DNA from 2 places in the Candidatus Sulfurimonas marisnigri genome. Region 1 is predicted to be linked to the other one. Evidence: riboswitches for the same ligand, from Rfam matches in the RefSeq annotation. Region 1 holds a riboswitch; the other holds the start of a gene.
What was found. Region 1 has a riboswitch for cyclic di-GMP ahead of HUE87_RS10505 (hypothetical protein). Riboswitches for the same ligand answer to the same signal wherever they lie in the genome.
Positions count from the first base shown of each region.

Region 2: linked by a shared signal. The riboswitch ahead of HUE87_RS05805 (hypothetical protein) and the one ahead of HUE87_RS10505 (hypothetical protein) in region 1 are both predicted to bind cyclic di-GMP.

Region 1 is NZ_CP054493.1:2,074,983-2,080,004, reverse strand. Features, by position in the region: gene plsX (phosphate acyltransferase PlsX) at 1-122, shown strand, start outside; gene HUE87_RS10515 (beta-ketoacyl-ACP synthase III) at 122-1,120, shown strand; gene HUE87_RS10510 (HIT domain-containing protein) at 1,260-1,625, opposite strand; cyclic di-GMP riboswitch class I at 1,713-1,787, shown strand; gene HUE87_RS10505 (hypothetical protein) at 1,912-2,166, shown strand; gene HUE87_RS10500 (DEAD/DEAH box helicase) at 2,219-3,820, opposite strand; gene HUE87_RS10495 (hypothetical protein) at 3,998-4,216, shown strand; gene HUE87_RS10490 (mechanosensitive ion channel family protein) at 4,226-5,022, shown strand, end outside.
Region 2 is NZ_CP054493.1:1,154,179-1,159,200, forward strand. Features, by position in the region: gene HUE87_RS05800 (D-alanine--D-alanine ligase family protein) at 1-191, opposite strand, end outside; gene HUE87_RS05805 (hypothetical protein) at 474-1,997, opposite strand; cyclic di-GMP riboswitch class I at 2,057-2,137, opposite strand; gene HUE87_RS05810 (TonB-dependent receptor plug domain-containing protein) at 2,232-4,100, shown strand; gene HUE87_RS05815 (hypothetical protein) at 4,101-4,520, shown strand; gene HUE87_RS05820 (sensor histidine kinase) at 4,520-5,022, shown strand, end outside.

The sequences.
Region 1 (5,022 bases):
ATGGTAAAAGTAATCCCAAAGCTATACAAAATGCAATTTTTCAAGCTATAAACTATGTTGATACTGGAGTTAATGAACATATTGTAGAGAGACTAGAAGCCTTAAAAAACAAGGAAATATAATGGCTTACGCTGCTTTTCGATCTATCGGTGCTTATGTTCCAAGCAAAATTTTAACAAACGAAGATTTATCTACAATGGTCGATACTACAGACGAATGGATAACAAAAAGAACCGGGATAAAAGAACGTCACATTGCTGCTGAAAATGAGTTCACTAGTGATATGGGTACTTTTGCTGCAGAATTGGCAATAGAGAGAAGTGGCATAGCTAAGGGTGACATAGACATGGTTATTTGTGCTACTATCTCTCCAGATTACTTCTGTATGCCTTCAACAGCTACTATAATTGCAACTAAGCTTGGACTTGGTAATGTAACTTCATTTGATATCTCTGCAGCCTGTACAGGTTTTGTATACATTCTCTCAATTGCCAAAGCATTTATTGAATCGGGGATGAAAAAAAATATTCTTATAATCGGTGCAGAAAAATTATCAGCTATTACAGACTATACTGATAGAAGTACATGTATTCTTTTTGGGGACGGTGCTGGTGCTGCAGTTATATCAGCAACTGAAAATAAAGATGAAGCAATTATAGATGTTCATACGGGTTCAGATGGAGCATATGCAGATTTACTTATGACTCCTAATGGTGGAAGTGGCTCTACTCACGACTCTTTAAGTCAAGAGGCCTCAAGTTGTTTTATGCAAATGAAGGGAAATGAAACTTTTAAAGTTGCAGTTCGAACTCTTACAAAAGATGTTGTTGAAATTTTACAAGAGAACAATATTCAAAGTTCACAAATAAAGCATTTTGTGCCACATCAGGCTAACTACAGAATTATTAAGGCAGTTGGTGATGCTCTTAAGCTAAAAGATGAGCAAGTTGTACTTACTGTAGAAAAATATGGAAATACTTCTGGTGCTTCAATACCAATGGCTATAAATGATATATATGAGCAAGGAACACTTAAAAAAGGTGAACTGATGCTTTTAGATGCTTTTGGTGGGGGATTGACTTGGGGAAGCGCTCTAGTCCCTTTTAGCCCGTTAAAATAAAACTTTTACTAAATTTCTTCGTTGAAATTTAGCTTTATTTCGTCACTCACACAAGCGAGCTCCTCAACAAAACTAAACTTCGCCTTGAACTATAGCAAAATTGAAAATTTTAACAATTTAAAATTAATACGTTTGTTCTTTAATTTTCCAAAGCTTTCTTAACTCTTTTATAAAACTCTTTTTCATCTGGAAGCTTTAAATCACTTTCTCGTAATTTTTCTCCCCATATAGGATTAGGAAAGTGACTATCATCTTTAAATCTAGCCATCACATGTATATGAACTCTTGGAAGCATATTTGCAAAGGATGCCATATTTATTTTAGTAGGTCTGTAGTAATCCTTCATTTCGTACTCTACTATGTCATATACTTCCCAAAGTCTTGTTCTCAAACTTTTTGGAACATCACCTAACTCTTTGTAGGCTTCTTTTGTAAATATTTTAAGCCAAGGTATTTCACTTGGCTCTTTCTCAATATATAGCTCACTCTCTTCATAGATAATCATTATTAGTCCTTTCTTTGTTGAAGCTAGCAATTACTGTTCTTAAGAATAAAAAACATAAAAGTGGGTATAATTATAGTATTGATAAATATTAGAAAAAGCCAACCTTGTTGCGAAGCAAGCACGGAAAGTTATGGGTCTTTTATAGATCGCCAGACTGCCTAGGTATTTACACCTCATTTTCCTTTATCTATCAAAATTTCTTTATAAGTGTAAGCGTTATTAGCATGGTGTGTGCTATATATACTTTTATGTTCTGACATTATACTTATTTGTATGGAGGAAGGTCATGAAAACTGTAATATTTGTCATTATGACATTTTTTATGTTTAGTCCCTTAGGAGCTTCATCTGAAACTCTTAAACAGGATGAGTTTGTTTTAGATGTTTTTTCTAATGATTTTATTGATATAAAGCCAATAAGTTTTGGCAACTTTGTGTTTAAGGTTAATATCTCTAATAGTTTATTAGAACTTGAGAATAGGAATGAAAAAAATAGTAGCTTGATTAACAGAGTTGTTTTTTGGATGAATTATAGCTTTTAGGCTTTTTTATATTTGTACATGTAAAACAAAGAGTTCTACATGTGCATACAATTTAGTCTCTAGTTCTGTTACGGTTTCTATCACCGCCACCAGAACGACTTCTGTCTCCGCCGCCAGCAGAACTTCCACCACTAGAGTTTCCACCACGGTATCCACCGCCGCCACCTGAACGATTTCTGTCACCGCTACCGCTACGATTTCTATCTCCACCGCCACCTGAACGATTTCTATTTCCTTTGTAACCACCACGGCCACCTCTGCTATCATTTCTATTAGCAGCACGCTCTAAAATAGCAGCTAACTTATCAGCAGGGATACCGATAGTATTTGGACCTTTAACTGCCTGTCTATCAAGAATCATTGAAACTAGTTTAAACATAATAGTAGCTTCGTCTATATCTTCTTTTAACATGTCAAGAATTTGATGAGCTTCATCATAGATGTGTTGGTCTTCAATTGTTTTTACTATTGATTTTAAGTTTAAAGCTCTTAAATCATTTTTACTTGGAACAAATGCATGAGTCATTGTAGTTCCAACTTTTGCTTTTATTCTTTGTAGTTCTTTAAACTCTAGAGGAGTTAAAAGTGTAATAGCTTTACCTTTAGTTCCCGCACGACCAGTTCTACCAATACGGTGAACATAAGACTCAGGGTCAAAAGGAATATGGTAGTTGAAAACATGAGAGATATTATCTACATGTATACCACGAGCGGCTACATCAGTAGCAACAAGTACTTTTACTGAATTTTGTTTGAAACCTTTGATTACAGTCTCACGTTGGCGTTGCTCCATATCTCCATGAAGACCATTAGCTAAGTATCCAGCATTTGAAAGAACATTTGAAAGACGATCTACTTCGCTTTTTGTTCTACAAAACACTACACATTTTTTAGTCTCTTCAGCATCCATTAGACGGATGATAGCATCATCTCTTTCAGACTCTTCGATTACATAGTATTCTTGCTCAATATCTGTGTTTGTAGTTTCACCTTTAGTAATAGAGATGAACTCTGGATTGTCTAATATTCTCTCAGCTAGAAGCCTAATAGGCTTAGGCATAGTTGCAGAGAAAAGAAGTGTTTGACGATTTGTTGGAAGGTAAGAGAATATTTCATTAATATCATCTAAAAATCCCATATCAAGCATCTCATCCGCTTCGTCAAGTACAACGATACTAGGAGCGAAATCTTTAAGTAAATTCTTTTTAAGTATGTCTAAAAGACGACCTGGAGTTGCAACAACAACTGCTGCACCTCTTTCAATAAGGTCAATTTGTCTATTATAAGAGCTACCGCCATAAACAGTTACTGTTCTAGCGCCTATATTTCTACCATACTTAAACATCTCATCACTAACTTGAGTAGCAAGTTCACGAGTTGGAGTGATAATTAGTATACCAACACCATTTTTAGGATCAATATTGTTTAGTGCCGGAAGACCAAAAGCTGCTGTTTTACCAGTACCAGTGTGTGCTTGACCAACTATGTCACGACCAGCTAATACGAATGGTATTGCTGATGCTTGAATAGGGCTTGGAACTGTAAAACCTGCGTCTTTAACTGCTCTAAGTATATCTTTGTTTAAACCTAAATCATCAAATGTGATTGTTGGCTCTTCATTAGTTTGTTCTACTGTTTGTGCATTTTCTTGCATCGTTATCCTTTAAATAGGAGCTGATACAAGATTGCCTCATTTGGCAATGCACCTTCCCCTAAACTATTTGGCGAATTATACCCAAATATTATGTGTTTTATATTTAAAGATTGTATATTTAAAATTAGTTAAGTTTACACTGTGTAGAAAATGAAGATATTGCCGATAGATGTAGTAATGAATTTATTTTTTAGATATGATACTAATATGAAAATAGAGACACAATATACATATGAAAAGATGTGGGCAATAACTAATGAGGCTGAGTTACTTCGAATAATAGAAGAAGAGATAGGTGATGCTGATCCTAAGGGGGCACTTGCATATGTAAAAGAAGCTATTAAAACAGGCAAAACAATTAGTGTTGGAAGTTGTAAGTTTAGAGAGAAAAAGTAGAGGTAAAATATGGAAAAAGAGCTTGAAGAGGTTGGACAATTTTATAATATAGTAATAGAATTTATAACTAACTATAGTTTTCAAATAATTGGTGCGATTATTATCTTAGTGATAGGTGTCGTAGCCTCAAAATATATCCATAAGTATGTTTTAAAACTACTATTAAAAACTACAATAGATGAGACAATAAGTGGGTTTATAGCTAACTTAGTAAGATTTCTTATAGTTGCGATGATGGCTATTTTAGCACTTGGAAAGCTCGGCATTTCCATAGCTCCATTTATTGCGGCTCTTGGTGCAATATCTTTAACTGCTGGTTTAGCCCTTCAGGGGAGTGTGTCTAACTTTGCAGCAGGCATAGTTCTTATCGCAACTAAGCCTTTTAAAATTGGTGATACTATAAGAGTTCATGATATTTATGGAGAAGTACAAGAGATTAAGTTGGCGTATACTGTTTTAATTAATGAAGATAAAGAGCAGATAACGATACCAAATAAATATATGATAGGTGATGTTTTAGTAAACTCATATGCATACCGCATAGTTGAGGGAAGCGTTGGTGTCTCTTATAATAGCGATGTTCATAGTGTGGTGCAACTTATTAAAGCTGTGCTATCTACATGTGAAGATGTCTCAAATGAAAATGAACCAATTGTAGGGGTAGAAAAATTTGCAGATAATTCTGTAAATATTGGATATAGATACTGGGTTGTAACGAACAGTTATTTTAAAACACAATATGATGTAAACCTAAAAGTTTTAGAGGCTTTCAATGAGGCTAAGATAACGATACCATTTCCAAAAAG
Region 2 (5,022 bases), 920 kb from region 1:
ATGTTTTCTTCATTTTCAATTAATATATCTTTTTGAGACAAAATCACTAAGTCCGGTTTTCTTAGTACAACTTCATCTAAATTTGATTTATTTAAACATATACTCAGCCTAACTGCGTGACCAATCTCTTCAATTGATTTAACAATGTCATTACATGTGCTTGTGTCTGTCGTTATAATTTCTATATTCATTGTTGCTAACTCTCTTTATGGTTAAAGATGATTATTACTTTGGAGGGTATCCAGCTATAAGGTCATCGCATCTATCAGATTTTCTCGATATTAGAGTAAACCACATTTAAAAGTATTTTAGTGCGTCTTAGTTGGGGATTTTAATCATAAAAAAATGAAAAGTCCATATTAGAAAAACAGAAATATCACCTGTTTACATCCAAAAAAGGAGTTTGTTTAGTCAAATAAGAATGCGATTATACAGTTTTACTGCTTAATATACAGGGCGGTCTTAAAGCTAGATTATTTAACTTTACCTAAGAGTATTTTCTTTGATGTCAATGCTTTTACTAGTGCATTTTGTATTGACATATATGAATCCTGATTTTGAATCAATATTTTTTTGTCTCTATTTTCTTCTCTTTTTAAAGAATCAATTTCTCTCTTTATATCTGCGTAGTTAGCTACTACACTTGAATCAATAAGCTTTGAAGACAACACGGCTTTTTGTTCTTTTTGATGTAACAAATTTCTTTTTATTGAGACTATGTCATTTTTTAATGTTTTTCTCTCGTTTTCATCTTTTGATGAACTTAAAGTATCTATATATGAGTCTAATTTTTTTGTATCATAGTTAGCTTCTTGTGATAACTTATCTATCTCTCTTTTCAATCCATTGTTATACTCTAAAGGTGAAATTCCACCAATATATAAACCAGAGATGTCATTATTTAAATCATTTACTTTTTCATATATATTATCTATAGATATTTTTGCTTTAATATAAACTCTAACAATAGACATTATGGATGTAATATTCCATCTCATCCCATTTTCTGCTTCCATACGTGGAACTTTATATTTAATTCCATCAAGAACAACTACATCTAATGAATAATACTTTAAAAATTCTATCATGTTCTTATTTGATGATCCAACTTCTTCTAGTATAATGTCTGCTATATATCCAAATACCTCTTTGAAATGTATTCTAAATATATAGCCTGCAAACCCTTTAAAAAATTCATTATTGTTGTCAAATAAATTAGTTAATTGCTCTATTATAATTGATTGTATTAAAGAAAATGCATTTTTTTCGTAAGCTATATTATCTATGTTCTTAACTAAAAAATATGTATCAACAAATTCTTCTGCTGTGAAATAAAAAAAATCTTTATTATCTTGCTGTGAAAAAATCTCATCATTGAACGATTTTAGTTTATCCTCATCAATCCCATTGTACCTATTTGCAACAGTATTTTTTTGATTATCAGCAACTTCCTCTATTAGGAATCCGTCTAATAATTTTATAATTATTTGATTGCTTCTAATGATTATAATATCACTTTCCTCAAGTTCAAAAGCATGTCTTACGGCAAATCTAATCAATTCTTTTTTATTTATATCCTCATTGTTTATGTTTCTTACAAAACTATATATTTTATTTTTTACATCTTCTGGGATAGAAATTAAACCTTCTATGCCTTTGTAATCATACTCTATTAGATCTTCGTAAGATTCAATAATATTAATAATCGCATCCAGGTTTATACTATCTTTAGGCTCAGTTTTATATTCAAAAACTTTTATCCGTATTGTATTTTCTGTTAGCTTTAATAATGGGTACCCAATAGGCTCAAAATACTCTTTAAAAGCACGTTTGATGTTTAGTAGATTTTCGCTGTTTGATAGGAAGTTTTTCGGATAATTTTTATTTAAATATAAAAAAAAATTTTCATTGTCCAAATCATCCCATTTAAAGTCAATTGATGGTTTTGGTAAATTTGTTTTTAAATAAGTATTTAACTCTGAAGCTATATTCTTCATTTTATTCCAATAATAACATAATTATGAAGTATACAACCACTAAATTAAACAGTAGAAGTATATGCAACCCGACCATCTTTTAGTAAAAAAGACTCGTGATTTTCCGTCCTTACTTCACAATAAGTTTGGCTTTTTTTTAATATACCTATTGTACAGTATAATGTTTTAATTTATAATTAATATAATTTTGAAGTTCATTTATGTTAAAATTTTATAAAAAATAAAAGGTGAATAATGAAATTAATATTTTTATTATTATTAGCTGTTGGATTGCTCCATTCAGAAGAGCTGGGCGATTTATTAGGCACTTATACACACAATAGTGATCTTTCAAATAAGACAAAACTTGAAAGCGGCGGGGCTGTAACTATCTTTACTAGAAAAGATTTAGACATTATGCAGGCTCACAGTCTCAAAGATATCTTAAAGTCACACCCTATAGTAAGATACAAAGAGAGTCGTGGCGGAATTGCAGATATGTTTTATAGAGGCTCCTCCGCATTTTTTTCAAGCAGTACTATACGTTTGTATATAGATAATCAAGAACTTGTTTCATCAACATTTGGAAGCGGTTTTACAGCTGCTAACAGTATTGACCTAGATTTTATAGACCATGTAGAAATTTATACACGCTCACCATCGTATGAGTTTTCTACAGAACCAACATATATCTTAATTAAGCTATATTCAAAAACGGCCGAGCGTGACAGTGGTGGGAAGTTAAATCTTAATTATGGAAGCCGTGGATTTAATCAAGAATCTGCATATTATGCAGATGAGCTCAAAGATTACTCTTATGTTGCATATGTATCTAGAAGTGATGATAAAAGAAAAAAGTATTTCAGTCACAATATTCCAATTAAACGTGATTCTGAAACTTATTCACTTTTTAGTTCCATACATTCCAAGAACAATAAGCTCCAAGTTATGGCGGGGACATCAGACCTTGATACATCAATAGCCAGAAGCCCTTTAGCTACTTATGATATCTCAACAGGTCACTATGACTATTTTAACATAGGGTACGAAACAACATACTTTAAAAATTTATGTATCTCTGTAAATCATCAATATACACATATCTCTGGAAAAAACAAAGAAGCAGCTGGTTTTGAATCGCCTTACTCTCCAGAGCTTGATTTTGATAGAGAAGAGGGTGTTTCTACAGCAGAGATAAAGTACACAGGTGAATCAGAGTATAACCGTCTAATTATAGGTGCAAAGCTTCGCTATAAAACCTTTGAGATGATAGAAGCTAAAGTGGATGGTGTTTTAAGTTCCAAGGATGATTATAATAGACAAGCCGTAAGTACAATTTTCTTAGAAGATAGACACAGCATATCAAATAACAATATTATAAGCATTGCTGCTCAGTATGCCTTAGTGAATAACAATGGAGGAATTGAAAATGAAGATCTTTTTCAATTTCGTATAAATCACACATATATTCATGATAATTTTATTTTTAAATCATTTGCGTATAGAGTGGAGTCATTGGTTGAACCTTATATATATGTAGATTTTCCATTTACTAAACGTCCTCTTGATAATCAAGTTTTAAATGCGATTAGCGAGGAGATAAAATATATTAATGGTAAAAATGAAATAGAGTTAGTTGCTACCTATGGTGTTACTAAGAATTTATTTGTACAACCCCCCTTTGTAGTAAATCCAACAGGAGCTTTTACCAATAGCAAAGAGAACGTAAAAAATATATCTGCTTTTTTGGAGTATACTTATAATTTTGACATAGACAATAAACTTGTCTCAAATGTTTCATATGCAGATATAAGAAACTTCAACAATAAATCTATTGCTGCTTTTGTCCGCTCACTAAATAGAGTTGGAAAGTTTGATATTTTTAATGAGGTTATCTTTAATCGTAACAATATTGACGATACTAATCATTATGATTATAGTGCAGGGATCAAGTATAGCTATACGAATGATTTGATAATTTCTTTAAAAGGTGAAAATATTTTTAATAAGGGTTACGAAGATAGTTATTATAGAGTTGATCCAAACACATTTTTACAAGAAGAACCTATAAATATATCTCCTGTAGAACAACGCTTTTTTGTTAGCATGGAGTATATGTTTTAAATGAAATTTATTCTGTTTGTACTATTGGCACTTGAGCTGTTTGCTTTTGATACTGCTACTGCCTCTAAAATATTTGATAAAATATTTTTGGCAATGGTAGATAAGGACAATATTAGTGTTTATACAGTTAACAACAAATACAAAGAGGTTGTTTTAGCCTCATCAAATCTATACATATCGAGTGAAGTTGAGAGCGCTGATATTATTTTAGTTGATTCACTTGAAGAAATTCCTAAAAACAGTGAAGGTTTACTACTTTTTACAACATCACATGTAGTATACAAGGTTAATAAAGATTCGGTTGGTGCTTTTTACTGGGATAGAGGGCATATTAAAATTGAGTTTTCAAGAGTAAGGCTGCATAACAAACAAATATCACTTCCTCAAAATTTTGATAAGTATATAAAGGATAGTGAATAATGATAAAGTTTAAAACTATACAGACTAAAATAATATCCCTCTCAATTGCTACTATTGTTTTGTTTTTTGGCATTAATTTTTTACTTCAACTCAATGAAATAGAGGAATATGCATTTGAAATGATTGAAAGCACTAATAATATTGTAAATGATTTACTTGTTGAACATATAAGTGCATATGTTTACAACCATGATGAAGTGAATATCCAACTTAGCATTGATTCAATTAATAGTGATTATATAAAATCCATCTATATTCTTGATAAAGACGGAATTATTATAGCAAAAAATAAATCTCCCAATATTGTTCAAGAAATACATCCTATGTTTGAGACACTTTTGAAAAAAGAGCACAATAGTATTAGGAATACAGAGCAATATATTGTAATGGATATCTTTTCTGTGTTGGATGTCCCAATCGGTTATATGGTTGTTGAAGCTAATTTAGAAACATATAATAATTATATAAAAAGAGAGTTATTTGAGTTTATTATTGAAGGGTT